2 regions of the Diaphorobacter nitroreducens genome follow, and region 2 is predicted to be linked to the other one. Evidence: riboswitches for the same ligand, from Rfam matches in the RefSeq annotation. Region 2 holds a riboswitch; the other holds the start of a gene.
What was found. Region 2 has a riboswitch for glycine ahead of gcvT (glycine cleavage system aminomethyltransferase GcvT). Riboswitches for the same ligand answer to the same signal wherever they lie in the genome.
Positions count from the first base shown of each region.

Region 1: linked by a shared signal. The riboswitch ahead of BA022_RS16935 (D-amino acid dehydrogenase) and the one ahead of gcvT (glycine cleavage system aminomethyltransferase GcvT) in region 2 are both predicted to bind glycine.

Region 1 is NZ_CP016278.1:3,612,641-3,627,434, reverse strand. Features, by position in the region: gene BA022_RS17000 (DUF2145 domain-containing protein) at 1-332, opposite strand, end outside; gene BA022_RS16995 (hypothetical protein) at 335-793, opposite strand; gene BA022_RS16990 (YiaA/YiaB family inner membrane protein) at 817-1,299, opposite strand; gene BA022_RS16985 (Lrp/AsnC family transcriptional regulator) at 1,428-1,937, opposite strand; gene BA022_RS16980 (1-aminocyclopropane-1-carboxylate deaminase) at 2,078-3,094, shown strand; gene BA022_RS16975 (MFS transporter) at 3,134-5,086, opposite strand; gene BA022_RS16970 (helix-turn-helix domain-containing protein) at 5,221-5,964, shown strand; partial or broken gene BA022_RS16965 (alcohol dehydrogenase catalytic domain-containing protein) at 6,070-6,423, opposite strand; gene BA022_RS16960 (host attachment protein) at 6,449-6,856, opposite strand; gene BA022_RS16955 (YXWGXW repeat-containing protein) at 7,220-7,636, shown strand; gene BA022_RS16950 (Bug family tripartite tricarboxylate transporter substrate binding protein) at 7,803-8,789, shown strand; gene BA022_RS16945 (NAD(P)-binding domain-containing protein) at 8,822-10,300, shown strand; gene BA022_RS16940 (CMD domain-containing protein) at 10,297-11,406, shown strand; glycine riboswitch at 11,578-11,689, shown strand; gene BA022_RS16935 (D-amino acid dehydrogenase) at 11,783-13,093, shown strand; gene BA022_RS16930 (FIST signal transduction protein) at 13,165-14,430, opposite strand; gene BA022_RS16925 (PhaM family polyhydroxyalkanoate granule multifunctional regulatory protein) at 14,471-14,794, opposite strand, start outside.
Region 2 is NZ_CP016278.1:1,182,492-1,197,285, forward strand. Features, by position in the region: gene BA022_RS05515 (ABC transporter permease) at 1-316, shown strand, start outside; gene BA022_RS05520 (ABC transporter ATP-binding protein) at 333-1,127, shown strand; gene BA022_RS19445 (helix-turn-helix transcriptional regulator) at 1,218-1,811, opposite strand; gene BA022_RS19450 (hypothetical protein) at 1,793-2,230, opposite strand; gene BA022_RS05530 (TonB-dependent receptor domain-containing protein) at 2,344-4,350, shown strand; gene BA022_RS05535 (Lrp/AsnC family transcriptional regulator) at 4,373-4,831, opposite strand; gene BA022_RS05540 (TRAP transporter substrate-binding protein) at 5,126-6,097, shown strand; gene BA022_RS05545 (TRAP transporter small permease) at 6,175-6,669, shown strand; gene BA022_RS05550 (TRAP transporter large permease) at 6,752-8,029, shown strand; glycine riboswitch at 8,036-8,128, shown strand; glycine riboswitch at 8,148-8,262, shown strand; gene gcvT (glycine cleavage system aminomethyltransferase GcvT) at 8,316-9,437, shown strand; gene gcvH (glycine cleavage system protein GcvH) at 9,541-9,915, shown strand; gene gcvP (aminomethyl-transferring glycine dehydrogenase) at 9,984-12,878, shown strand; gene BA022_RS05570 (FKBP-type peptidyl-prolyl cis-trans isomerase) at 12,949-13,350, shown strand; partial or broken gene BA022_RS05575 (PAS domain-containing hybrid sensor histidine kinase/response regulator) at 13,426-14,794, shown strand, end outside.

The sequences.
Region 1 (14,794 bases), 1.6 Mb from region 2:
AACTCGCCCAGCCCCTGGCGGTACACGGCGGCCACGGCGGTGCCGCAGTCGTTGAGCTTGTGCACCACGCGCCACGGGCCGTCGGGCGTCTTGTAGGCCCAGCCGAGGTGCGAGTAGCGCAGGCCGTAGCGGGACAAGTCCTGCCCCGCGCGCGCCAGCACCACCACGCGGGCGCCGCTGGCGTCCAGCGCCTGGGCCGTCTGCTGCGCCAGCTGCATGCCCTGGGCGATGGTCTGCGCCGTGGGTTTGTGCGGCTCGCAGGAGCGGCCCGCATGTGCCGCCATGGCCGCCAGTGCCAGGGCGGCGGCCGCGATCCAGTGCAGGGTGCGCATGGTCAGAGCCTTTCGTTGTGCAGTAGCGCGCGGCCCAGCGCGTTGGGCACGAAGGCCAGCACCTCGCCCGCGGCCGACAGGATCACGCCCGTGCCGATCACGCTGCAGGTGAGCACCGTGCCCACGGCACCACTGGCGGCACCGGCGGCGCGGCCCGACACCTCCACGCTGGCCTGGGCGCCGTCCGATGCACGCTCCAGCAGGTACACCGTGCCCGTGGCCGAGGCCTGCACGGCCTTCACCGTGAGCACCGCGCCGCCCACCGACAGCGCCGCCGGCAGGGCCACCACGGCGCCCGCCGCCGCGGACGCCCCGCCCGCGGCCACGACCACGGAGGCCACCGGCATCAGCGACAGCGCGGCAGAGGCCTCGCTGTGCGCCCGCGCCGGCAGCGCCGCGCCGCACAGCAGGCCCAGCACCAGCAGCGCGGGGGCGAAGGTCTTGCGAAAAAGGGTTGGCATGTGGGTCTCCTGCGCGGCGGGCATCATTCAGCGGCCTCGGTGCGGGCCTGCAGGCGGCTGCGCAGGCGGGCGTCGGCCAGATCCGCCTCGTGGCGGTCGCGCAGCATCTTGGCCAGCGTGAACGCGCAGGTGATGAGGTACAGCCAGCTCACGCCCAAAAAGGCCTTGTAGGTGGCGCTGATCGCCATGCCCCACAGCCCCCAGCCGGTGAGCCCCATGGCCACGGCAAAGCCGCCCCAGACGACGAGCTTCCACAGCGGGGTGTCGCCACCACCCTGGCCGGCGCCGCGGCGCGCGCCCTGGTTGTCGCGCACGAACTTGGCCAGCATGAAGGCCGCCGACAGGCAGAACACGTAGCCCATGAACATGAAGGCCACCTCCAGCCGCTCGCCCGGCAGCCAGGCCAGGCCGGTGGCGCACAGGAACACGGCGATGCCGAACGAGGCCCACACCTGGAACTGCCAGGCCCGCGTGTCGCGCTGGAGGGTGGGGGTAGAGGAATGCATGGTGGTCGGTGCCCGCAGGCGTTGGTTGAACACGGGGCGGATGCTGCGGCCGCGCGGCGCCAAAGCAGCCGATATTCCGACGCAGTAACCTATCCAGCGGCGAAAAGTATCGCCATGCGATACCGCATTCAGATCGCCAGCGGCAGCTCGGTGGTGGACAACACGTTGCGCAGCACCATGAACGAGCGCACCTGCCGCACGCCCGGCAGGTACAGCAGCTGCTCGGCATGCAGGCGGTTGAAGCTCTCGCTGTCGCGCGTGCGGATCAGCATGAAGTAGTCGAACTCGCCCGTGACCACGTGGCATTCCATGCAGCACGAGATCTTGGCCGCCGCCTTCTCGAAGGCCGAGAACGACTCGGGCGTGGAGCGGTCCAGCACCACGCCGATCATCACCAGCATGCCCGCACCCACCGCCTGCGGGTTCAGCCGCGCCACCACGCCATCGATGAAGCCCAGCCGCTTGAGCCGCTCCACGCGGCGCAGGCAGGCCGGCGGGCTCAGGTGCACCTTGGCCGCCAGGGCCACGTTGGACAGCGACGCGTCGCGCTGCAGCAGGCGCAGGATGGCGCGGTCGGTGCGGTCCACCTCGGCACCCTCTGCCGCGGCATTCACGTTGCGTTTTTTTATTGCGGCCATTGCTTGATTGGGGAAATGAAATACTGCTATTTGGCGGCAAGTACTTTTTTTGATTCTTGCGATCATCTTATTTCACAACCCTGTTAATGCGCGGTTTTCCTACGATGCAAGGCACCTTCCCCATCGACTGGAACACCGCCATGAACCTGCAGAAATTCCCCCGCCATCCCCTGACCTTCGGCCCCACGCCCATCCAGCCGCTCAAGCGCCTGTCGCAGCACCTGGGCGGCAGGGTAGAGCTGTACGCCAAGCGCGAGGACTGCAACTCGGGCCTGGCCTTCGGCGGCAACAAGACGCGCAAGCTGGAGTACCTGATCCCCGAGGCGATTGCCGGCGGCTACGACACGCTGGTGTCCATCGGCGGCATCCAGTCCAACCAAACGCGCCAGGTGGCCGCCGTGGCCGCGCATTTGGGGCTCAAGTGCGTGCTGGTGCAGGAGAACTGGGTCAACTACAGCGACGCGGTGTACGACCGCGTCGGCAACATCGAGATGAGCCGCATCCTGGGCGCCGACGTGCGCCTGGACGCGGCGGGCTTCGACATCGGCATCCGCCCGAGCTGGGAGCAGGCCATGGCGGACGTGAAGCAGGCCGGCGGCAAGCCCTTTCCCATTCCTGCTGGCTGCTCCGAGCACCCTTATGGCGGCCTGGGCTTCGTCGGCTTTGCCGAGGAAGTGCGCCAGCAGGAAAAAGAGCTGGGCTTTCGGTTTGACTACATCGTCGTGTGCTCGGTCACAGGCAGCACGCAGGCGGGCATGGTGGTGGGCTTTGCCGCCGACGGGCGCGCGCGCCGGGTGATCGGCATCGACGCATCCGCCACGCCCGAGAAGACCCACGCGCAGATCCTGCGCATCGCGCAGAGCACCGCCGATCTGGTGGAGCTGGGCCAGGACATCACCGCCGAGGATGTGGTGCTGGACACACGCTATGGCGGCCCGGAATACGGCCTACCCAATGAAGGCACGCTGGAGGCCATCCGCCTGTGCGCTCGCCAGGAGGGCATGCTCACGGACCCGGTGTACGAAGGCAAGTCCATGCACGGCATGATCGAGCGGGTGCGCAACGGCGAATTCCCGGCCGGATCGAAGGTGCTGTACGCGCATCTGGGCGGCGTGCCGGCCCTGAACGCGTACAGCTTTCTTTTTCGCAACGGCTGAAGCCGCAGCGGATGCGCAGGCCCTGGGGCGCCTGCTGGCTCAGGCGCTGATCTGAAGCAGCCCCGCCACCCGCTCACGCAGCAGGGCGGGCTGCACCTCGGCAGCCGGCAGCGGTGCGCCCACGTTCAGCCCCACGCGGTTGAATATGCCGCGGCGGAACGGCCGCACCATGGCGCCGCCCTGCTCAATGCGGCTGAAGAACGAGCCCCACAGGTTGGTCAGCGCCATGGGCACCACCGGCGCCTGCACGCCGTCGGCCTGCGCGCGTTCGATGATCTTCATGATGCCGCCCTTGAACGCCTGCAGTTGCCCGTCGCGCGTGATGCCGCCCTCGGGGAAGATGGCGAGCAGGTCGCCGTCCTTCAGCACCTGGGCCGCGCGCTCGAACGCGGCTTCGTAGGTGGCGGCATCGTCCTTTTGCGGCGCGACGGGAATGGCCTTGGCCAGGCGGAACAGCGCACCCAGCACCGGGATGCGGAAGATGCGGTGGTCCATGATGAAGTAGATGGGGCGCGGGCTGGCCGCCATCAGCAGCACGGCATCGACGAAGCTCACATGGTTGCAGGCCAGGATGGCCGCGCCCTCCGTGGGAATGTGCTCGTCGCCGCGCACCTTGAAACGGTAGATGCAGCGCGACAGCACCCAGGCCACGAAGCGCAGCAGGTACTCGGGCACCAGCAGGAAGATGTAGAACGCCACCACCGCATTGGCGATGCCGGTGAACAGGAAGATCTGCGGCACCGTGAAGCCCGCCGACAGCAGCGCCCCCGCGAGCACGGCACTGGCGATCATGAACAGCGCGTTGAGGATGTTGTTGGCGGCGATGATGCGCGCGCGGTGCGTGGGCTGGCTGCGCATCTGGATCAACGCGTACATGGGCACGCTGTACAGGCCCGCGAACAGCGACAGCAGCAGCAGGTCGGCCATCACGCGCCAGTGCGCGGGCTGCGCCGCGAAGGCCGCCAGGGTGAGCACCTCCGACGGCGGCAGGGCCCGCGAGGCGAAGTACAGGTCGATGGCGAAAACGCTCATGCCGATGGCGCCCAGCGGCACCAGGCCGATCTCCACATGCCGGCGCGAGAGCACCTCGCACAGCAGCGAGCCGATGCCGATGCCCACCGAGAACACCACCAGCAGCAGCGACGCCACCTGTTCGTTGCCATGCAGCACGTCCTTGGCGAAGCTGGGGAACTGCGACAGGAACACCGCGCCAAAGAACCACATCCACGAGATGCCCAGCAGCGAGCGGAACACCACGGTGTTGCCGTGCGCCAGCTTCAGGTTGCGCCACGTCTCGCTGACCGGGTTCCAGTTCACCGTCAGGCCCGGGTCAGTGGCCGGGGCCGGCGGAATGAACTGCGCCACCAGGCGTCCCAGCAGGGCGAGGGCCAGGCAGGCTACCGCCACTGTGGTGTGGCCGATGGCCGGCAGCGCCACCAGCAGGCCGCCCGCGACGTTGCCCAGCAGGATGGCGACGAAGGTGCCCATCTCCACCATGCCGTTGCCGCCCGTCAGCTCGCGCTCGTTCAAGGCCTGCGGCAGGTAGGCGAACTTCACGGGGCCGAACAGCGTGGAATGCAGCCCCATCAGGAACACGCAGCCCAGCAGGATGGCCGCGCTGCCGGCTACGAAACCCGCGCCCGCCACCAGCATGATGGCGATCTCCAGGTTCTTCACGAAGCGGATGATGCGCGTCTTCTCGTACTTGTCCGTGAGCTGCCCCGCCGTGGCCGAGAACAGCAGGAACGGCAGGATGAACAGCGCGCCGATCACCAGTCCCGCCAGCGCCGGCGGCATCCACGACACGCTGAGCTGGTAGGTCACCATCACCGTGAAGGCGAACTTGAACAGGTTGTCGTTGGCCGCGCCGGCGAACTGCGTCCAGAAGAACGGCGCGAAGCGGCGCTGGCGCAGCAGCGCGAACTGGTTGGGGTGCGCCGCCTCGGCAGGCTGGGCGGTGGGCGACAAGGTCACGGGGTGCTGCGCGCTCATATGCGGTGTGCTGGGGTGTGAAGGTGCCGCGCATTGTGCGCACAAAGCCCGCGCAGGCCAGCCGCTTGTGGGCCTTTGTGGCTTGGATCACACTTAGGGTATCGCCATTCGATACTTTTTACGTTCCACGCCCCATGAGCACCACCGCCGACCTCGTCATCGCCCTGAAGAAGGAACTCAAGTCCGCCCAGATGACCTATGCCGGCCTGGCACAGGCGCTGGGCATGGCCGAGTCCAGCGTCAAGCGCATGCTGGCCAAGGGCGACATGCCGCTGTCGCGCATCGACGCCATCTGCCGCGTGCTGCGGCTGGACTTTGCCGACCTGGCGCGGCGCGTGGCCGACAGCCAGCCGCTGCTGAGCGAGCTGACGCAGGAGCAGGAAAAGGCCGTGGTGGCCGACAAGAAGCTGCTGCTGATGGCGATCTGCGTGCTGAGCCAGTGGACCCTGGAGCAGATCACCACCACCTACCGGCTGAGCGAGGCCGAGGGCATCCAGTACCTGGCGCAGCTCGACCGCATCGGCATCATCGAACTGCGCCCCCTCAACCGCTACCGCCTGAAGCTTGCCAAGACCTTCCGCTGGCGCCCGCACGGGCCGGTGATGCACTACTTCCGCGACCATGCACTGCTGGACTACTTCAACGGCGGCTTCGACGCGCCGGGCGAGGGCGTGCTGCTGGTGCACGGCTCCATCGCACGCAGCCTGGCGCCGGCCTTCACCGAGCGGCTGCAACGCGTGGCCCAGGATTTCGCGCAGCAGCACCTGGCCGACCAGCGCCTGCCCGAGCGTGAGCGCGAGGGCTACACCCTGCTGCTGGCCATGCGCAGCTGGGAGTTCGAGGCCTTTGCCCAGATGCGCCGCACCGCAAGGCCGTGATGCTCCTATATTAATAGCTTATGGCGCTTGATGGACGGGTGCCAGCGCCTTAAAACACCCAAAACCCGACGCAGTCGGCCTGCCATTGACTTCCCCCTTCGCGGTGCCCACACTGGACCATCCGTCGCCCCCACACGCCTGCACGCACAGGTTCTCGCGCCCACTGGTGCAGAACCGGCAGTGCCCACAGGTCCACCCCAGCCAAGGAACGCCTACCCGCTGTCCCTGCCGCCAGCCCCGCACGCCCGGCCCCAGGCCGGCGACACGGGCCACGATCTCATGCCCCGGCACAAGGGGCCACACCGCGTCCGGCAGATCGCCGTCACGCAGGTGGAGGTCCGTGCGGCACACGCCGCAGGCTTGCACCGCCAGCAGCAACTGGCCTGCCTGCGGAACGGGGCACGGCAACTCCGCCAGCCGCAGCGGCTGGCCGGGTCCGTCCAGCACCATGGCGCGCATGGTCGGTCCTCACACCGGGGCAGTGTCAGCCGCCGCGTTCTGCCTGCAAGTGCCGCGCCAACTCCTGCAAGCTCAGGTGCGTCAGATCCTGTGCATGGCTGGCCACCAGCCGCTGATGGGTGACACCATCCAGCTGTTCCATCAGCTCGCCGAGGAAAGGATTGGACGCGAACACGGCCTCGCGCAGCGCGTGGGCCACCTCGCGCGCGAAGGTGCGCCGCTCCTGCGCGGCGGCCTCGCTGCGCGGCGCCAGACCGCTGCGTCCTGCAATCGAATGTCCGGGCGGCTCATGCCCCGCCGCACTGCCATGCAGGCGGGCGGCCGGATGCGTCAGGCATTGCCTTTCCGTCCAGTGCGTGGCTGCCGCGGGGTCAAGCTCCAGCAGGCGCGCCATCGAGCCATGGGCCACCAGGGCCCAGTTGGGTGTGTCCATGCAAAGCCCCCAGTTCTCCAAGCCGTGTGCGGTGTTTGATCTAGGGGGGGCGGCCCCAGAGGGGTCAATCCCACGGTACATGCAAGCAATCGTGGCGTGGCGGGCGGTGCGCCAAGCACCGCGGCGCCTCGCCACGCACTGGTCGCGCCTCTCTCACTCTTGAAAAAGGAGCTTGTACCGCTTCTCTGACAAGGGCTTCAGCCCTACCAGCACCTGAGTCCTGCCCGCCGGAAGGCCGTCGTCACACCTGCTCACAAACCTTTGCCGGGGATGCAACAACGCGCCCGAAACGTTGACATGCGGCCCGCAGCATGGAGTCTCCCGCAGCGCCCCGCGCCGCATCCCACAACACAGGAGAACGCCATGGTCCGCACCACCACCCTTGCCGCAGCCGGCAGCCTCGTCGCCCTGCTGTCATTGGCAGGCGCCGCGCATGCGGCCACCAACGCCACCGTCGTGATCCAGGCCGGCACGCCCCACTACTCGGCACCGCCCGCCTATGCGGTGCAATACCACGCGCCACCGCCTCCACGCTACGAGCGCGTGCCTGCACCGCGCCGCGGCATGGTCTGGTCGCAGGGCCACTGGGAATGGCGCGGCCACCGCCATGTGTGGGTGCCCGGCCAGTGGATGCAGGTGCGCCACGGCCACCATTACCGCCAGCCGCGTTGGGTGCAGCGCGGTGACCAATGGCGCTTCGTGCGCGGCGGCTGGGACCGCGATGGCGACGGCGTGCCCAACCGCCACGACCGCCGGCCCGACAACCCCTACCGGAGATGAACGGCCGAGCGCCGGTCGTCCGCGCCCAGCATGGCCCGGGACGGCGACGGGCCGTCCATATGCATATAGCGCGTGCGCATGTGAATTTCTCCACAATGGGCGTGTTTCGGCTGTGCCTACACGATAGGGCGCCGCCTTGCACTGACCCATCACAAGGAAATTTGCCATGCCCCTCCTGCGCCACGCCACCGCCGCCCTGGCCACGCTGCTGACCGTCACATCCGCCCTCGCCCAGGCCACGGACTGGCCCAAGCAGCCCGTCACCCTGATCATGGGCTTTCCGGCCGGATCGGGCGTGGACGTGGTGGCGCGCGCGGTGCAGGAGCCGCTGGGCCAGAAACTCGGCCAGCCCGTGGTCATCGACTACAAGTCCGGCGCGGCCGGCAACATCGCCAGTGAGTACGTGGCCCGGGCCAAGGCCGACGGCTACACCCTGGCCTTCGGCACGGCCGCCACGCACGGCAGCAATGCCGCGCTCTACAAGAACCTGCCGTTCGACGTGGAGGCCGACTTCGTGCCCGTCGCCCCGCTGATCGACGTGTCCAACGTGTTGACCATCAACCCCGCGGTGATCGACGCCAAGAACCTCAAGGAGTTCGTCGAGACCGTGCGCGCCAACCCGGGCAAGTACAACTTCGCCTCCACCGGCAACGGCACGGGCACGCACATGGCCTTTGCCGAGCTGAATGCGCGCCTGGGCCTGAACATGGTGCACGTGCCCTACAAGGGCGGGCCCGAGGCCATCACCTCCGTGCTGCGCGGAGAGACCTGCTGCATCATGAACCAGGTGCAGACCGTGCTGCCGCACTACAAGACCGGCAAGGTGCGCCTGCTGGGGGTGACCACGGCCAAGCCCGTGGCGGCCGTGAAGGAGGTGCCGCCCATCGGCGCCAGTGGCCTGCCCGGCACCAAGGGCTTTGACAGCTCGATCTGGTTCGGCATCTTCGCGCCCAAGGGCACCGACCCAGCCGTGGTCCAGAAGCTGAACACCGCCTTGCGCGAGGTGCTGGAGCAGCCCGACGTGCGCCAGCGCTTCGAGTCGCAGGGCAACACGGTGCGCATCGAAACGCCCGAGCAGTTCCGCCAAACGGTCCACAAGGACCGCGCGAAGTGGGCGCAGGTGGTGAAGGACGCCAAAATCAGCATCGACTGATTTCGCCCTCCACGCTTTCTTCGACGCCCTCCATGTCACTTTCGCTTCCCCTGGGGGCGGCCGGCCTGGCCGCCCTCGAAGACCGCCTGCGGCACGACCTGCTCACCCTCAACTGGCGCGCCCGCGCATGGCTGCCGCCACGCACCCATGAAGGGCAGCCCGTCACCGACGTGCTCATCATCGGCGCCGGCCAGGCGGGCCTGGCGGCCAGCATGGCGCTGGCGCAGCAGGGCATTGCCGCCGTGCTGCTGGACCGCGCGCCCGCCGACTACGAGGGCCCCTGGGCCACCACGGCGCGCATGGACACGCTGCGCTCGCCCAAGGAGCTCACCGGCCCCGCGCTCGGCGTGCCCTCGCTCACCTTCCGCGCCTGGTTCGAGGCCCAGTGGGGCAGCGAGGCCTGGGCCGCGCTCGACAAGATCCCGCGCCTGCAGTGGATGGACTACCTGCGCTGGTACCGCCGCGTGACGCAGGCCGACGTGCGCAATGAACACACCGTCACTGCCGTGCACCCACGCGCCGACGGCCTGGTGGCGGTGGACGTGCAGGCCCCCACCGGCCACGCCACCTGGCTGGCGCGCCGCGTGGTGCTGGCCACGGGCCGCGACGGCCTGGGCGGCCCGCAGGTCCCTGCCTTCATGCGGGGCGTGGCCCACGCCGCACAGGGTGGCCTGTGGGCGCATTCGTCCGACGTGCTGGACTACGCCACGCTCAAGGGCAAGCGCGTGGGCGTGATCGGCATGGGCTCGTCCGCGATGGACAGCGCCGGCACGGCGCTGGAATGCGGCGCCGCCAGCGTGGACCTGATCGCGCGCCGCGCGGTGATGCCCACGGTGAACAAGTCCAAGGGCTCGGGCGTGCCCGGCCTCACGCAAGGGCACCACGACCTGCCCGACGCATGGAAGTGGCGCATCCGCCATTACATCAACGTGCAGCAGGTGCCGCCGCCGCACGGCAGCACGCTGCGCGTGTCGCGGCACGCCCATGCGTTCTTCCACTTCGGTTGCGCGGTGCAGGGCGTCACGCAGGTGGGCGACGCGCTGCACGTGGCGACGGCCAAGGGCACGTTTGCGTTCGACTTCCTGGTCCTCGCCACAGGCTTCGTGATCGACTGGGCACAAAAGCCCGAGTTCGCGCCGTTTGCGCGCCATGTGCGCACCTGGGGCGAGCGCTACCAGCCGCCCGCCGGCGATGAAGACCGCGAACTGTCCGACTCGCCCGACCTCGGCCCGGTGTTCGAATTCCGCGAGAAAGCCGCCGGCGCCTGCCCCGGCCTGGACCGCATCCACTGCTTCTGCTACCCGGCGGCGCTGTCGCACGGCACGGTGTCGGGCGACATTCCCGCCATCAGCGACGGCGCACGGCGCCTGGCCAGCGGCATCGCCGGCCTGCTGTACCGCGAGGACGTGGAGCACCACTTCGCCGCGCTGCAGGCCTATGCCGAGCCGGAACTGCTGGGCGACGAATGGACGCCCGCCGACACCTCCCAACGCATCCTGCCTTCGCCATGACCGACACCATCGACCAACTCGCCCGCCTGGGCCATGCCCCCCATGCCCAGGCCGCGCGCCAACAGCGCGCCAAGGCCATCACCGCCACCCAGGCCTGCGAAGACCTGCTGCTCGCCCCCGAACTGCCCGGGGGCCTGGCGCTGGCCGAGCGCCTGTCCGTGGCCCAGGCCGTGGCGGCCGCCAGCGGCGTGGCAACGCTGGCCGACCATTACGGCGCGCGCCTGGCCGGCCTGCCCGCCCCCGCGGCGGATGCCCGCTGGCAAGCCATCACGCATTTCACGCAGCTGCTGGCCACGCAGCCCGCCGCGGCCGACCGCGCGGCCCTGCTCGCCCTGCCCCAGGCGGGCCTCGCCACGCCGGACGTGGTGCTGCTCGCGCAGCTCATCGGCTTCGTGGCCTACCAGGCGCGGTTGGTGGCCGGCGTGGCGGCGCTGGCCACCCTCGGCCCCGCGGGCACCGCAGCCACGGCGGTCGCTCCCACCACGCCGGACGCGCCCTTCGTGCACCCCGCCAACCTGCCCCCGCCCGGCGAGCCACTGCGCCTGGCCGGCTACACCAGCGAGACGCTGGACTGGAAGGCCTGGCTGCCCGTGGTGGACCCCGCCACCGCCAGCGCCGAGCAGAACGCCGTGCTCGACGCAAGCCACCCCAAGGCACGCACGTCGGACTTCTACCTCGTGCTGGCGCACCAGCCCCGCGTGCTCGCCGAGCGCTCAGAGGCGTTCAACGCCATCATGTACGCGCCTGGCGGCCTGCCGCGCGCCGAGCGCGAGGTAGCCACCACCGTGGTCTCGCGCATCAACGGCTGCGTGTACTGCGCGTCGGTGCATGCGCAGCGCTTCGAGCAGCTGGCCAAGCGCAACGACGTGATCGCGCAGATCTTCGCCGACCCCGACAGCGCCGGCACCAACGCCCGCGAGCGCGCCCTGGCGCAGGCCAGCGCCGCGCTCACGCGCGCGCCCGGTGCATTCGGGCCGCAGCACCTCGCGCCGCTGCGCGCCGCGGGCCTGAGCGACCTGGAAATCCTGGACACGGTGCACGCCGCCGCGCTGTTCGCCTGGGCCAACCGCCTCATGCTCAACCTGGGCGAAGCGGTCTACCCCTGAGCATGCGCCCAGCGCCCCACCCTGAGAGCGTGTTCATGGTTTGAGGGTTAGCCCGCTGGGGCCATCGCGCCCGCGCAGCTACGATGGCCGGCGCAGGAGAGCAAACGGCTGCATGCCGTTTCACCGAAGGCGCAAACTCCCATACACGCTCAGGTTCCGTACTGCACACCCACACAGCCGTCTGGAGAGCCGCCACGCCCGCCGTGGCGCACCGAAGGAGCAAGTGCCGCGCACGGTCCCGCGCGGCATGAATCTCTCAGGTACCAAGGACAGGGGGAGCGGCAGCCAGGCCATGTCGCGCCCGCTGTTCGCTATTCATTCAATAGCTGCTCGCGCGCGCCCTGCCTGCGCAAACCTTGAAAAAGGCTTGTAAACCATGCGCGTGATCGTTCTGGGCGCCGGCGTCGTCGGCACCACCTCTGCGTACTTCCTCCAGCAACTCGGCCACGAGGTCACCGTCATCGACCGGCAGGCTGTGCCCGGTGCGGAAACCAGCTTCGCCAACGGCGGCCAGATCTCGGTCAGCCACGCCGAGCCCTGGGCCAACCCCGGCGCGCCGCTCAAGGTGCTGCAGTGGCTGGGCAAAGAGGATGCGCCGCTCTTGTTTCGCCTGCGCGCGGACATGCGCCAGTGGCTTTGGGGCCTGCAATTCCTGCGCGAATGCACGCCCGCGCGCACGCGCCACAACATCGAGCAGATCGTGAGCCTGGGCAGCTACAGCCGCAGTACGCTGCAGCAACTGCGCACCGACACGGGCCTGCAGTACGACCAGCGCACGCAGGGCATCCTGCACTTCTACACCAGCACCCAGGAGTTCGACGCCGCGCTGGCGCCCGCCGAGCAGATGCGTGCGCTGGGCTGCCACCGCCGCGTGGTGGACGCAGACGAGGCCGTGCGCATCGAGCCAGCCCTGGCCCACGTCCGCCCGCAGCTGGCGGGCGCCACCTACACGGCGGAGGACGAGTCCGGCGACGCCCACCTGTTCACGCGCGCGCTGGCCGGCGTGGCCCAGGCCGCGGGCGTGCAATTCCGCCTGGGTTGCCACATCACCGCGCTGCACCAGGCGGGCGGCGCCATCGACCATGTGGAGATCACCAACGAGGCCGGCGGCTACGAGCGCGTGCGCGGCGACGCCTACGTGCTGGCGTTGGGCGCATTCAGCCCGCTGCTGGCCCAGCCCCTGGCCCTGCGCCTGCCGATCTACCCGGCCAAGGGCTATTCGGTGACGCTGCCGGTGCGCGACGCGGCCGCCGCCTACCAGGTGAGCCTGACGGACGATGAGTACAAGCTGGTCTTCTCGCGCTACACCAGCGCGCAGGGCGACCGGCTGCGCATCGCGGGGACGGCCGAGCTCAACGGCTACGAGCGCGCACTGAACGCCGTGCGCTGCGAAGCCATCGTGCGGCGCGTGGAGCAGCTCTTTCCCGGCGCGGGCGATGCGAGCCAGGCGCAGTTCTGGAGCGGCCTGCGCCCCGCCACGCCGAGCAACGTGCCGCTGATCGGCAAGACGCGCTACGGCAACCTGTTCCTGAACACTGGCCACGGCACGCTGGGCTGGACCCACGCCTGCGGCTCGGGCAAGTCCATCGCGCGCATCGTGAGCGGGCTGGAGCCGGAGCTGGACTTCGCGTTCTGCGGCCTGCCGCGCCCTGCTGCGGCGCCCCGCCCCGCCGTCATCGGCGTTTGAGCAAGCGCCACGGCGCTATGCATTGCATAGCTGCTTGCGCTTGGTGGACGGGCGCTAGAGGCCCAAAAGGCTTATAAAGCCCCGTCCGGCGCGACGAACACCGTCAGCACGCCCGTGTAGCCATAGAGCCGGTGCGCGGCGATCTCGCCGCCTGCGAAGAAGCCCACCAGGGGCACGTCGCCCAGCGCATGGCGCACGATCTGCAGCTCGGCGCTGGGCCCACCGAAGTGCGGCCCGCCGCGGCCCGAGCAACTCACATACAGCGCACCGCAAATGCGCCGGCCGCCCGCCGGCTCGGCATGCGGCGCGCTGCCTGCGGCGGGCAGCGCCTGCGCCTCTTCGAGTTGGGGCGATAGCTCCTCACGGATCTCGGCGCAGATGCGCATCAGGTCGGCACGGGCCGCGCCGACGTTGCGCTGGCAGAAGGCCAGGCGCATGCCCACCTCGACATGGTCACCCAGCGCCACGCCGCTGCGCGTCGCGTCCAGCCCGACGATGTGGCGCACGCGCGTGTCGGCGCCGAAATGGCCCGTGCGCTGGCGCTGCGGTGCGTCCGCGTCCTCCAGCCCTGCCAGCGTGGCGCGCACGGCGCGCAGGGCGGCCTGGGCGTCGCCCTGCAGTGTCACCCCTAGCGTGTCCAGCAGCACGTCCAGCGCGGGCTCGCCGTCCAGCTCCAGCACCACGTTGTCCTGCGCGGCGGTGATGGCCGCCTGCGCGCCGATGGGCTGGCAGCCCTGCGTGACGCGCGAGACCAGTTCCACCTGCGCATCAAAGGCCACGCCCGACAGGCCGCCGTGCAGCACGCCGTCGCCCTCGCCGCCGGCGGGCAGCGCCAGTTGCACCTGCGCCCCGCGGCTGGCCACCACGCCGCCAAACAGGTAGCCGCTGCTGGTGCGGCCCGCCATCTCGGCCACCAGGTCCGCCAGTTCGGGTGTCTGGCCGTCCGCATGCACCAGCGCCGTGTGGGCCGCAAAGCCCACCCCGGCCGCATCGCCGTGCGCCAGCGGCGCCACGCCCGAGAACACGCGGTAGTGCGCGCGCGGCAGGTCGCACAGCATCAGCGAGAGCGCGGGTTCATCGAAATATTCGACGTTGTTGCCCGCCACGCCCACGCCGACCGCGCCTGCCCAGTCGGTGACCGTCGGCAGTTCGCGCCGCAGCAGGTCCAGCAGGGCCGCGGCATCGTCCGCGTAGTGGTCGGTGATGTAGAGCAGCCCCAGCGTGGGTGCACTGGCGTACTGGGGCAGCGCCATCTGCGCCCGCAGTTGCGCCAGAACCAGCACCGCGGCCATGTGCCACTGCGGATGGGTGGCGTGTGCATTGGGAAAGAGTCTCATGTGTCAGCCCTGCGGTGGGGTACAGGCGCCGCCGCGCAGCTCAGCCTGCCGGCCGCCGCGTGCGGGACGCGGCAGCCTTTTGGGTGGGCGATGGTGCGGGGGCACGCTTGGCGCCCGCGCTGGCCGCGGCAGCCCGCTTGGCGGCCGGACGTGACTTGTCGTTGGCCTTGCCGCCCGGTTGGGTCGCCGGCCGGGCGGCCGCCTTTGCGGAAGGCTTCCCGGCGGCAGGTGCGGGCGTTGCCGCAGGCGCCGCACCGGCGGCCTGCGCCGCCGCGTGCATGCCGTGCATGCCCTGCGCAGCCATCTGCGCCGCCATGCTGGAGGCGGTCTTGAGTGCGCCGCTGGCCATCTCGCGCGTGGCATC
Region 2 (14,794 bases):
GCTGGTGGCACTGGCGGGCGCGCTGTTCGCGCAGACGCAGGGCGGCTCGGACATTTCCATGGGCATCGGCACCATCGTCATCGGCCTGGCCGCCGTGATCGTGGGCGAGAGCATCCTGCCCTCGCGCCGCCTGGTGCTGGCCACGCTGGCCGTGATCATCGGCGCCATCGTGTACCGCTTCTTCATCGCGCTGGCGCTCAACAGCGACTTCATCGGCCTGAAGGCGCAGGACCTCAACCTGGTGACTGCCGTGCTGGTCACCATCGCACTCGTGATTCCGCAGCTCAAGCGCAAGCTGGCCGCACGCGGCCGCTGAAAGGAAGGCTCTCTCCATGCTGAGCGCACAAGACCTCTTCATCACCTTCAACCCCGGCACGCCCATCGAAACGCGCGCGCTGCGCGGCATGTCGTTGGACATCCCGGCGGGTCAGTTCGTCACCGTCATCGGCTCCAACGGGGCAGGCAAATCCACCTTCCTGAATGCCATCTCGGGCGACCTGTCGGTGGACACCGGCCGCATCGCCATCGACAACCAGGACGTGACGCGCCAGCCCGTGTGGGAGCGCGCCCGCCGCGTGGCGCGCGTGTTCCAGGACCCTATGGCCGGCACCTGCGAAGATCTCACCATCGAGGAGAACATGGCCCTGGCCCAGCAGCGCGGCACGCGTCGCGGCCTGCGCGGCGCCGTCAAGCAGTCTGAACGCGCCATGTTTCGCGAACGTCTGGCCACGCTGGGCCTGGGCCTGGAGAATCGCCTCACCGACCGCATCGGTCTGCTGTCGGGCGGCCAGCGCCAGGCCGTGAGCCTGCTCATGGCGGCATTGCAGCCCTCGCGCATCCTGCTGCTGGACGAGCACACCGCCGCGCTGGACCCACGCACGGCCGATTTCGTGCTGCAGCTCACGGCCCGCATCGTGGCCGAGAACCAGCTCACCACCATGATGGTCACGCACAGCATGCGCCAGGCGCTGGACGTAGGCCAGCGCACCGTCATGCTGCATCAGGGGCAGGTAGTGCTGGACGTCTCGGGCGACGAGCGCGCGCGTATGGACGTGCCCGACCTGCTGCAGATGTTCGAGAAGGTGCGCGGCGAGAAGCTGGCCGACGACGCGCTGCTGCTCGACTGATGCTTCTCTATTAATAGCTACTGGCGCGTTTCAGGAAAGCGCTAGAGGGCAATTTCGCTTCAAATACGGGAAGCGTGCGCCGCGCGGTAGTCAGCGCTTCGCGCGGAGATTTTTGGGCGAAAAGCCGTAGAGCCGGCGAAAGGCGGTGGAGAAATTCGCAGGGCTGCGGTAGCCCGCCAAGTCCGCCGCCTGCGCCACGGTGATGCCCTGTGCCGTGATGGCATCGGCCGCCCTGCGCAAGCGGCCTTCGCGCAAGTGTTCGAAGATGGGCTTGCCGAATGCCTGGCGGAACTGCGTTTGCAGGGTGCTGGCGTTGCAGCCCATGTGCCGCGCGATTGCGCCCATGGTGAGGGAGTCAGCGGCGCCGCTGTCGAGCCAGTCGCGCAGATGGCATGCCCGCTGGTACGCGGTTGGCCGCAATCCGGCTGCCTCGCATGCGGCGGCGGAATTGGCGGGCGCGACCCACTGCGCCAGCGCCTCGATGACCAGTTCGAGCGTCAGGCACTCCTGCTGCAACCCGCTGAGCGGCCCGTCCTGCAACTGGCCCTCTGCCAACAACTGCTCGGCAACGTACACCGCCCTGGGCGAAGGCGCCCACGCCGTCATGGACAGGTGGGGCAGCGCGTTCAGGTGGCCCAGCCCCGCCTTGTCCAGCCATTGCGGCGTCAGCGTGAGAACCAGCATGCGCTCGCGCGACGGCGCGCGGCAGCGGTGCTCGTACGGCGCCGGCCCGCGCAGTGCCACCACGGCCGCCCGGGCCCCCCGCCTGGGGGCACCGCCACCGGCAGGGCCAGGGGGCCGATGCGCAGCCTGCCGCCGCCCTGCAGCTTGAACACGATCTTGATCCCGCTCTTGGTCAGCGGGAAGCGGCTGGTCAAGCCACGCAGGTACGCGATGTCCGTGCGGTGCAGGAAGAACCCGGCGCGCAGTTCGGCCAGGGACAGCGTGCCGTTGAACACGGAACCGCCGACGGCCTGCTCGGGCCCGCTCAGAGCCCCACCGTGCGCCAGCCGGTCCAGCAGCAGGGCCGTCATTTCCCCCGCCTGGGGCTCGGCCTGCCGGCGATTCACGATCGAGGCAAAGGTTTTTGTCGCGGCAAACATATTCCCTGTCAGCGCAAAAGAAGAAGAACGGAGCTGTCCCGATACTACACGCCAGTTGATAACCATTCTCAATCTCAGCGGTCTCGCCACACCTACCAGGCGCTCCCTCTTCCATGTTCGTGAAACACCCTTGCCCCTACCCCTTGCTTCTGGCCCTGCCCGGCCTGTTCTCGGCCTCACTCGCGCTGGCGCAGGAGCCCACACTCGCCACTGTCAGCGTGCAGGAAAAACTCGTGTCCGACGTGACCACCACCGTCACCAGCGAAGCTGTGCAGACCCACGCGGCGCGCAGCCTGGGTGAGATGCTGCGCGACGAGCCCGCCGTGTCGGTGGGTGGCGGTGCGGCCATCGCACAAAAACTCTACATCCGGGGCGTGGAGGATTCCATGCTCAACACCACGCTGGACGGCGCGGCGCAGAGCGGCCGGGCGTTCCACCACCAGTCCCGCCTGCTGATCGACCCGGAACTCATCCACAGCGTGGAGATTGACCGCGGAGCCACACCCGCGAGTGCCGGGCCGGGGGCGCTGGCAGGCTCCATCCGCATGACCACCAAGGATGGCCGGCAGCTTCTGCGCGACGGCCAGACCTTTGGCGCCAGCGTGCGCGGCGGCGTGGCATCCAACGACGGGCACCGCTGGGGCGCGGCGCTGTACGGCCTGGCGGGCGAGAGCGTGGACTTTCTGGTGTCCGCCAACCGTGACGACAACGATGATTACCAGGCGGGCGACGGCACCCGGCAGACGCACAGCGGCTCCAAGCAAAGCAGCGGGCTGGGCAAGCTCAACTGGCGCATCGCCCCCGGCCACCGCCTCACGCTGGGCTATCAGGCCGTGCAGGACGAGGGTTCGCGCTACCTGCGCCCCAACTTCTGGCAGGGCCAGGGAAATTCGCTCATGCCCCAGAAGACCACGCGTGACACGCTCACCGTCACCTACCGCTATGACGGCACGCGCACCCTTCCGGCCATGGAGTTAGGACTGTTCTCCGACACGATGAAGGTCACGCGCATCACGACGGCCGCGCAGCCGCAGTTCAACAAGCCGCTGGGTCATCAGTTCGGCGAAGAGATCGCCTCCAGCGGGCTGAACCTGAAAGCCGCCACCCGCGTGGCGGACGCCACCGTGCGCTACGGACTGAACATCCATCGCTTCGAGATGAACGCCGTCCATGCCCGCCCGCCCGCCGCATCCACCAGCAACGGGCGCGAAGAAAGCAGCGTGAAGGGACTGTTCGCCGAAGGCAGCATCCCACTGGGCGACCAGTTCCTCCTGGGGGCGGGCGCGCGCTACGACTGGTACGGCTACACCGACAACCACGCGCAGCGTATCTCCAGCCGCGGCTTGAGCCCCAACATGTCTCTGACCTGGATGGCGACCGACGCGCTGAGCGTGCGCGCGTCCGCAGGCACCGCCCTGCGCGGCGCGGGACTCAAGGAGGCGTTCTATGTGGACAACACCCGCTGGCGGAACGACCCCGGACTGCAGCCAGAAAAGGCCCGCAACGTCGAGCTGGGCGTGAACTACAACGAGGGCCCGTGGAGCGCTAAAGCCACCGTGTTCCGCCAGCAGATCCGCAACTTCATCTCCACCACCACCGGCGCAACCTGGGCCGTGGCCAACGTAGGTACGATGAAGTCCTCAGGCTACGAGGTCGGTGTGGCATGGAATCGCAGCGTGTGGCGCAGCGGTCTTGCTGTGGCCAGCGCCAAGCCCCAGCTCAACGGCTACGACCTGGGCGACGAGGCCTACGGGCTGGGCGTGTCCACCGGCCGCAGTTGGAACCTGAACCTGGGCTACCGCATCCCCACGTGGAACCTGGACCTGGAATGGTTTGGGCGCTTCGTGGAATCCAAGACCTCGACCGAATATCTGATTTCCGAAAGCCGCACCGCCACCAAGCACAAGCCCGGCTTTGGCGTGCACGACGTCTACGTCAACTGGCTGCCCTACGGCAACGACCGCTTGCGCGTGACCTTCGGCGCGCGCAACCTGCTCAACAAGTTCTACTACGACCAGGGTAGCTACGCCTACTACGTGAGTACCGCTGGCGCCATCAGTGGCCGGGGCTTCGCCGAGCCGGGCCGCAACGTACGCCTGGACGTGACGTGGAAGTTCTGACGGCCAATCGCCGCGAGAAGTGTTAACCCGGGAACAGGGGCAGGTCCGCCTTCTTGAGCGTGCGCAACACGAAGCTCGAGCGGCTGTGGCGTATACCCTTGATCCTGTAAAGCTTCTCGCGCAGCAGGCGCTCGTAGTCGCGCGTGTCTTTGACCACCACGCGCAGCAGGTAATCGTAGTCGCCAGAGACCAGGTGCGCCTCCACCACTTCCGGGATACTGGCAAGCATCTCGCCGAACTTTTCCAGCGTGTTGTCCGAATGGCTGTCCAGCGTCACCTGCACCAGCACCGTGTCGCCCAGGTCCAGCGCCAGCGGGTTCAGGCGCACGGTATAGCCTTCGATCACGCCGGCCTCCTCCATCTTCTTGATGCGGCCCCAGCACGGCGAGGGGCTCAGGCCGACGGCGGCGCCGATCTCTTGCAGGCTGGCGCGTGCATTGCCTTGCAGGACGGAGAGAATTTTTCTGTCTAGGCGATCCATGTGCTGCATTATTCGTGAAACCTAGATACTGCAGAAAATTTTTCTTCAATGTAGGTTTTTATAGAGAAATTCAGCAAATTCATCCACAACCCGCGGCGCATACTTCTTCTCCATCAAGGCGCTCTTACCGGGGCGCACGACATTGACGAGACCCCGCCCGGTTACCGCTGGGCGGGGACTTGGCAAGACGGGCCAGGACTGCCCTCCTCAAGTCCCCGCGCAAACCCCTATGACCTGCGTCATGTTGCATTGCCATAATTTTTCGGCAGCACCCGCAGATTCACAGGAGACAACATGCAGCTGACCAAACTTGCGCTGGGCCTGGGCTTGGCACTGGGCATGGCCGCAACGGCCTTGGCACAAACCACAATGCGCATCAGCATCTCGACGGCGCAGAACTCCCACCAGGGCGTCGCCATCGACACGTTTGCCAAGGAGGTCGAGAAGCGCACCGGCGGGCGCTACAAGGTGCAGACCTTCTACAACGGCGCGCTGGGCGGCGAGCGCGAATCCATCGAGGCGGTGCAGCTAGGCACACAGGAGTTGGCCTTCAGCTCCACCGGTCCGGTGCCCAACTTCGTGCCCGAGACCAAGATCCTGGACGTGCCCTTCCTGTTCCGTGACAAGGCCCACGCACGCGCCGTGCTCGACGGCCCGATCGGCCAGGACCTGCTGACCAAGTTCGATGCCAAGGGCTTCAAGGCGCTGGCCTGGGCGGAGAATGGCTTTCGCCACATGACCAACAGCAAGCGCGACGTGAAGACGCCTGAGGACTTGAAGGGCCTGAAGATGCGCACCATGGAGAACCCGGTGCACATCGCCGCGTACAAGGGCTTCGGCATCATCACCACGCCCATGGCCTTCCCCGAAGTGTTCACCGCCCTGCAACAAGGCACGGTGGACGGCCAGGAAAACCCCCTGCCCGTGATCATCTCGGCCAAGTTCGACCAGGTACAAAAACACCTCTCGCTCACCGGCCACGTGTACTCCCCCTGCATCTTCGTGATGAACAAGGCGGTGTTCGACAAGCTCTCCCCTGCGGACAAGCAGGCCTTCATCGACGCCGCCAAGGAAGGCACCAAGGCTAACCGCGCCCGCGTGGACGAGGACGACGCCAAGGGCGTGGCCGACCTGCGCGCCAAGGGCATGACGGTGATCGACGATCTGGACAAGTCCAAGTTTGTCGCCGCGCTCGCGCCCGTGAACGCGCAGTTCGAGAAAGAGTTCGGCAAGGCCAACCTCGACAAGATCCGCAACTACAAGTGACGCTCACTTTTCAGTAGCTGCTACCGCCCGTGGATCATGCGCCACGGGCGTTTTTATTCATATTTTCGTGAGTGCGCATGAAAACCTTCTTCCTCTCCTGCGAGCGCTGGAGCACCGCCGTCGCCATGTGGGGCGCCTGCGCCATGCTGGCGCTGGCCTCGGCGCTCGGCATGTTCCAGATCCTGATGCGTTTCGTTTTCGAAGAGCCGGCCGAGTGGACCGAGGTGCTGATCCGCTTCAGCCTGATCTGGATGGTGTTTCTGGCGATTCCCATGGCATTCCGGCAGGGCGCCATGGTCAGCGTCGACGTGCTCTACCGCTGGAGCCCGCGCCCGCTGCGCCGCGTGCTGGACTGGGTGGTGTGCCTGGCAGCGCTGGCGCTCATCGCCGTGATCATCTGGTGGGGGTGGGACTACGCGCGCCGCGGCGGCGTGCAGTCGATGGCAGGGCTGGAGTCGGTTTCCATGTTCTGGGCCTATCTGGCCATGCCCGTGGGTGGGCTGTTCAGCATCCTCGGCATCGTGGGCAATCTGATCGACCCGCAGCGCCATGAACTGGAGACTGCCCAATGAGCACCGCGCAGAGCCACCTCAAGCAAGCGAGCGACCCCCTCGGGGGACGACGAGTACATGAAATGACGCGCGTGGAGGCCCTATGACCACGGTCATGATCTCCACCATGGTGCTGTGCTTCGCGCTCACCATCTCCGTGGCCGTCTCCATCGGGCTGGCCTCCATCCTGGGCATCCAGGTGGCGAACGCCAACATGCTGATCTCCGTGAAGGAGATGTTCGCCTCCATCAACAAGTTTCCGCTCGCAGCCATTCCGTTCTTCATCCTGGCGGGCAACCTCATGGAGACCGGCGGTATTTCGCGCCGGCTCGTGGAGTTTGCCAAGAGCATCGTGGGCGGCGTGCAGGGCGGCCTGCCCATGACCTGCGTGCTCACCTGCATGATCTTCGCGGCCGTCTCAGGGTCATCGGTGGCGACCACGTTCGCCATCGGCGCCATCCTGATTCCTGCGCTCATCAAGCATGGCTACCCCACCAGCTACGCGGCCGCGCTGCAAGCCACCAGTGCCGAGCTGGGTGTGATCATCCCGCCGTCCATCCCCATGATCCTGTACGGTGTGGCGGCCGAGGTGTCGATTGGCGAGCTGTTCATCGCCGGCTTCGGCCCCGGCATCCTCATCAGCGGTGCGCTGATGTTGTTCGTCTGGGCGTATTGCAAGTACAAGGGCTGGGGCAAGCATGACGGCGACGGGCGCATGCCCTTCGGCCGCGCGCTGCTGCAGGCGGGCTGGGCACTGCTGATGCCAGTCATCATCCTGGGCGGCATCTACGGCGGCGTGTTCACGCCCACCGAGGCCTCTGCCGTGGCCGTGTTCTACGCGCTGGTGGTGGGCATGCTGATCTACCGCGAGATCCGCGTCGCGGACCTGTTCGCCATCCTGCGCAAGTCGGCCATCTCGTCGGCGGTGATCATGTTCATCATTGCCAATGCGGGCCTGTTTGCCTTCCTCATCACGCGCGCTGGCGTGCCGGACGCCATCGGCCGCTGGCTGCAGGAGGTGCTGCAGTCGCCCGCGCTGTTCCTGCTGGGCGTGAATGCCGCGCTGTTCGTGATCGGCATGTTCATCGAGACCAGCGCCGCCATCATCGTGCTGGCGCCGATCCTGGCGCCGGTGGCCCAGCACTTCGGCGTGGACCCGGTGCACTTCGGGCTGATCATGGTGGTGAACCTGGCGCTCGGCATGATCACGCCGCCCTTTGGCGTGAACCTGTTCGCGGCATGCACGGTGGCGCGCATCTCCCTGGATCGTATCGTCGCCCACCTGTTGCCGTTCGTGGGCGTGGTCCTGCTGTGCCTCCTGGTCATCACCTACGTGCCATCGCTTTCACTGGCCCTGCGTGATCTCGTGTACGCAAAATAGATAGAATCCGTCCCGTCAGGAGAGAGTCCGCGCCCCCCAGGGCCGGGCCGCCGAAGGCGCAGGCAGCAGCCGAACGCTCAGGCAAAAGGACTGGCGACACGCCCGCAGGGATGCGGGTGTTTCCCTTGCTGGAGAGAGGCCGCAGCAGCATGCGGCCCACCGAAGGAGCAAGCCCCGTGACATGCCATGCAGGCGGGGTGAATCTCTCAGGTAAAGCGGACAGCGGGGCAAATCGGCGATCGAGAGATCGCTCCACCATTTGCCTTCGCCCATTGCCCTGTCCGCCATGTCCGACCTGCTCACCACTCCCCTCAACGCCCTGCACATCGAACTGGGCGCCCGCATGGTGCCCTTCGCCGGCTACTCCATGCCCGTGCAATACCCCATGGGCCTGATGGCCGAGCACCACCACACGCGCACGGCGGCCGGCCTGTTTGACGTGTCGCACATGGGGCAGCTCAAGCTGGTCGGCCCTGACGCCGCTGCCGCGTTCGAGACGCTGATGCCCGTGGACGTGGTCGACCTGCCCGTGGGCAAGCAGCGCTACGGCCTGCTCCTCAATGACGAGGGCGGCATCATCGACGACCTCATGTTCTTCCGCATGGCGCAGGACGAGCTCTTCGTGATCGTCAACGGCGCCTGCAAGGTGGGCGACATTGCCCACATCCAGGCGCGCATCGGCCAACGCTGCCAGGTGATTCCCATGCCCGACCAGGCCCTGCTCGCGCTGCAGGGCCCACAGGCGGCAGCGGTGCTCGCGCGTCTGGCACCAGGCGTGGACAAACTGGTGTTCATGACCGGCGGGCATTTCGACATCGCCGGGGCGCAGTGCTTCGTGACGCGCAGCGGCTACACCGGAGAGGACGGCTTCGAGATCTCGGTGCCCGCCACGCAGGCCGAGGCCCTGGCGCGCACGCTGCTGGCCCAGCCCGAGGTCAAGCCCATCGGCCTGGGCGCACGCAATTCGCTGCGCCTGGAAGCCGGCTTGTGTCTGTATGGCAACGACATCGACACCACCACCACCCCACCCGAAGCCGGCCTGAACTGGGCCATTCAGAAGGTGCGCCGTACAGGCGGCGCGCGCGCTGGCGGTTTTCCAGGTGCCGACAAGGTGCTGGCCCAGATCGACAGCCCGGCCACTCTCACGCGCAAGCGCGTGGGCCTGGTGGCGCTGGAGCGCGTGCCCGTGCGTGAGCACACCGAGTTGCAAAACGAGTCGGGCGAGCGCATCGGCGAAGTCACCAGCGGCCTGCTGGCCCCCACTGCCGACAAGCCCATCGCCCTGGCCTACGTAATGCCCGCCCATGCCGCCCCCGGCACCCGTGTGAACGCCATGGTGCGCGGCAAGGCCGTGCCCATGGAAGTGGCTGCCACGCCCTTTGTTCCCACACGCTACTACCGCGGCTGAATTCACCGCGGCGAACTGCCACCGCGCCCAGGTCAGCCCGGCTACAGTGCGGGCTGACCACTCTCAAACCTTTTCCTTCCACCTCTTCTTCCCGGAGCCCCCCATGAGCATCCAGTTTTCCAAAGACCATGAATGGATCAACGCAGCCGACCCGGCCGCGGCCGTCGTTGGCATCACCGTCCACGCGCAGGATGCGTTGGGCGATGTGGTGTTCGTGGACCTGCCCGCGGTGGGCACCACTTTTGCCCAGGGCGACGTGGCCGGCGTGGTCGAGTCCGTCAAGGCCGCTGCCGATGTCTACATGCCCGTGTCCGGCGAAATCGTCGAAGTCAACGAGGCCCTGCGCGCCGACCCGTCCCTGGCCAACTCCGACCCGCTGGGCGCGGGCTGGTTCTTCAAGGTCAAGCTCAGCGACGCCGGCCAGCTCGCCGGCCTGATGGACGAAACGGCCTATACCGCCTTCGCCCAGAACGCCTGATGCACCCGCGGCGCCGTGCACACGGCGCCGCCGCACCGCCCCATCGCTCTTGAGACTGGTCCCTCGCCATGCAGATGCCCTCCCCCCTGCCCCTGGCGGCGCTTGAAAACGCCGCTGAATTCCTGCCCCGCCACATTGGCATCGACGCCGCCGACGAAGCACACATGCTGTCGGTGATCGGCGAGGCTTCGCGCCGAGCGCTCATTGATTCCATCGTGCCGCGCTCCATCGCGCGCCAGCGCCCCATGGACCTGCCCGCGCCGGCCACCGAGGCCGCGGCGCTGGCTGAGCTCCAGGCCATTGCGTCGAAGAACCGCATCCTCAAGAGCTTCATCGGCCAGGGCTACTACGGCACGCACACGCCGGGCGTCATCCTGCGCAACGTGCTGGAAAACCCTACCTGGTACACGGCCTACACGCCCTACCAGGCCGAGATCTCCCAGGGCCGCATGGAGGCGCTGCTCAACTTCCAGACCATGGTGTGCGACCTCACGGCCATGCCCATCGCCAACGCCTCCATGCTCGACGAGGCCACCGCTGCCGCCGAGGCCATGACGCTGGCCAAGCGCTCGGTCAAGTCCAAGAGCGACGTCTTCATCGTGGCCGGCGATGCGCACCCGCAGACCATCGAAGTCATCCAGACCCGCGCCGCCCCCATCGGCATCACCGTGGTGGTGGCCAATTCCCAGGAGGAATGGCAGGCGGCCCTGGCCGGCGACTTCTTCGCCGCCCTCATCCAGTACCCTGCCAGCAGCGGCTGGGTGCAGGACTGGCAGGCCGACGTGGACGCCATCCACGCCAAACAGGCCGCAGCCATCTTCGCTACCGACCTGCTGGCGCTCACGCTGCTCAAGGCCCCCGGCGAGTGGGACGCCGACATCGTGGTGGGCTCCACCCAGCGCTTTGGCATGCCCATGGGCGCCGGCGGACCGCACGCCGCCTTCATGGCCTGCCGCGACGAATTCAAGCGCAGTCTGCCCGGCCGCCTGGTGGGCGTGAGCGTGGACGTGCACGGCAAGCCCGCCTACCGCCTGGCGCTGCAAACGCGCGAGCAGCACATCCGCCGCGAGAAGGCCACGAGCAACATCTGCACGGCCCAGGTGCTGCCGGCCGTGATCGCCAGCATGTACGCCGTGTACCACGGCCCCGAGGGCCTCACGCGCATCGCCCGCCGCGTGGCGCGCTTCACCGCCATCCTGAGCCGCGGCCTGGCACAGCTGGGGTTCACCAGCCGCCACCATGGCTCGGCCTTCGACACACTCAGCCTGCACACCAAGGATGCTACGGATTCAATAGCTGCTCGCGCAGTCCAGATGGGCGCAAACCTGCGAAAAGCCTGGAATGAATACCTGTGCATCTCGCTGGACGAGACCACCACCCGCGCCGATATCCAGCTGCTGTGGAAGATCTTTGCGCGGGACGGCCAGCAACTGCCCACCATCGAGGCGATGGACGCGGCCGGCGCACCGGCGCTGTTCCCGGATGCTCTGGCGCGCACCAGCCGCTTCATGGCACACCCGGTGTTCAACACCCACCATTCCGAAACCGGCATGCTGCGCTACATCCGCCAGCTGTCCGACAAGGACCTGGCGCTGGACCGCACCATGATCCCGCTGGGCTCATGCACCATGAAGCTCAACGCCACGAGCGAGATGATCCCCATCACCTGGCCCGAGTTCGCCAACGTGCACCCGTTCGCCCCGGCCGACCAGCTCGAAGGCTACCGCCTGCTCGACGAGCAACTGCGCGCCTGGCTGTGCCAGGCCACGGGCTACGCCGGCATCAGCCTGCAGCCCAACGCAGGCAGCCAGGGCGAATACGCCGGCCTGCTGGCCATCAAGGCCTACCACGCGGCGCAGGGGCACGCCCACCGCAACATCTGCCTGATCCCCAGTAGCGCGCACGGCACCAACCCCGCCAGCGCCCAGATGGTGGGCATGCAGGTCGTGGTGACCAAGTGCGACGAGAACGGCAACGTGGACATGGCGGACCTGCAGGCCCAATGCGAGAAGCACAGTGCCAACCTCGCCTGCGTGATGATCACCTACCCCAGCACGCATGGCGTGTTCGAGACCCAGGTGAAGGCGTTGTGCGAGCTGGTGCACAGCCACGGCGGGCGCGTGTATGTGGACGGCGCCAACATGAACGCCCTGGTCGGCGTGGCCGCGCCGGGCGAGTTCGGCGGCGACGTGAGCCACCTGAACCTGCACAAGACCTTCTGCATCCCCCACGGCGGCGGCGGCCCCGGCGTGGGTCCGGTGTGCGTGGTGGAGGACCTCGTGCCCTACCTGCCCGGCCACGCCACGGGCGGCATTGCTTCCAAAACAGGAGCTATCAGCGCAGCTCCCTTGGGCAATGCAGCCGTTTTACCCATCAGCTGGATGTACATCCGCATGATGGGTGCCGACGGTCTGCAGGCCGCGACCGAGACAGCGATCTTGAGCGCCAACTACATCAGCGCGCGCCTGAAGGACCACTATCCCACGCTGTACGCTTCCGCCAACGGCCATGTGGCGCACGAGTGCATCCTGGACCTGCGCCAGTTGAAGGACACCAGCGGCGTGATGGCCGAGGACGTGGCCAAGCGCCTGATCGACTACGGCTTTCACGCCCCCACGCTGTCGTTCCCCGTGCCCAACACGCTGATGGTGGAGCCCACCGAGAGCGAGACGCTGTTCGAGCTGGACCGCTTCATCGACGCGATGATCGCCATCCGGCGCGAGATCCGCCAGATCGAGGCCGGCACCTGGCCGCAGGACGACAACCCTCTCAAGAACGCGCCCCACACGGCCGAGTGCCTGCTGGCAGCCGACTGGCAGCACCCCTACCCGCGCGATGCGGCAGCCTATCCCGTTGCCGCCCTGCGCCAGAACAAGTACTGGAGCCCCGTGGGCCGTGTGGACAACGTCTACGGCGACCGCAACCTGTTCTGCAGCTGTGTTCCGGTGAGCGAACTGGGCTGACGGCCTTCTCCGCACAGGCATTCACAAAGGCCCTACCATCGGGCCTTTGTTGCTTCTGAACATTTGACCCATGCGCCCCCTTCTCGCACTGCTCGCATCGCTTGCCCTCGTCTCCGCAGCCCAGGCGCAGGCCCCTGCCGTCACCACCGGCAGCGGCCTGGTCTATGAATCGCTCAAGGACGGCAGCGGTGAATCACCCAAGGCCACCGACACCGTCAAGGTGCACTACCGCGGCACCTTCCCCGACGGCAAGGAGTTCGACAGCTCCTACAAGCGCGGCGAGCCGACCGAGTTCCCGCTGAACCGCGTCATCCCCTGCTGGACCGAAGGCGTGCAGCGCATGAAGCCGGGCGGTAAGGCCAAGCTGACCTGCCCGCCGGCGATTGCGTATGGCGCGCGCGGCGCGGGCGGCGTGATTCCGCCCAACGCCACGCTGAATTTCGAGATCGAGCTGCTGTCGGTGCGCCGCTGAACGAGGCAGCGGCACCGGCCTGTAGGGCACCAGGCAGACGCGTACACTGGCAGGCCTGCGGATTGCCCGATTCCCATGAGCCGCCCCGACCTGTCCCTGCTGTTTCCCGCCGCGGAGCCTGCCTCGCCCCCCCTGAGCAGCCGGAGCGCCGCGGCCCTCAACGGGCCAGCGGCGACGTGGCCGAGCTGATTGCGCAGCTGCGCGCCTCACAGGCCGAGCTGGAGGCGCAGAACCAGGTGCTGCGCTACAGCCAGGCCGCGGCCGAAAGCGCTTCCGAGCGATTCGAGGCCCTGTTTTCCAGCGTGCCGCTGTCGCTCATGGTGGTGGACGAGCATGACATGGTGGTCCAGGCCAACTCCATGGCACAGCGCTCGTTCCAACCGCGCGAGACGGACCGCCCCCTGACGGCACTGATGCCCTTCGTGAGCGACAGCCACGCGCCGCGTGTACGCGAGGCTTTCGACCAGGCGCGGGCCACGGGCACGGCCGAGGCCACGGAGGTTGTGTTCCACATCAGCGAGGGCCGCCATATCACTGGCGACCTGCACATCGCGCGCATCGAGTCGCGCTCCGAGCAGGACGCGCCGCTCACGCAGTTTCTGTGCGCCGTGATCGACCAGGGGCCGCTGCTGGCCGAACGCCAGGCCCTGCAGCGCAGCGCACAGGAGCTGCAGGAGCGCAACGTGCAACTGCACACCAGCGAGCGCCGGCTGGAAGCGGTGATCAATTCCGCGCTCGACGCGATCATCTGCGTGGACCAGCACGAGCGCATCACCGTGTTCAACCCCACGGCGGCGATGCTGTTCCAGTGCGCCACCAGCGACGCGCTGGGCAGCCCGTTGAGCCGCTTTCTGCCCGAGGCCCAGCAGGTGCTGGCGTTCGCGCAACTGACCACGCAGGCGGCGCTGGGGGAGATGACGGCGCTCACGGCATCGGGCCGCGAGCTGGCGGTGGAGATCAGCGTGTCGTTCGAGCGCCATGCGGAAGGCGAGACCACCACCGTGTTTGCCCGCGACCTCACGGCCCGCAAACGCGAAGAAGCCCGCCGCAACGCGCTGGAGGGACAGCTGCGCGAGTCGCACAAGATGCAGGCCGTCGGCACCATGGCCGGTGGCATCGCGCACGACTTCAACAACATCCTGCATGCGATCCTGGGCAACGTGGAGCTGGCCAAAGCCGATTGCCCGCCCGGCACGCCGATGTACGAAAGCCTGCTGGAAATCGACAAGGCCGGCCGGCGCGCCCGCGACCTGGTGCGGCAGATCCTCACCTTCAGCCGCAACGAGCCGCCCAAGCGTGCGGCCGTCACCCTGGCAGAGGTGGTGCACGACACCGAACGGCTGCTGAGGGTCACGCTGCCGCCCGAGATCGAGCTGACCGTGCATGTCCCCCCCGACCTGCCCCCCGTATTGGCGGATGCCACGCAGGTGGAGCAAGCGGTGCT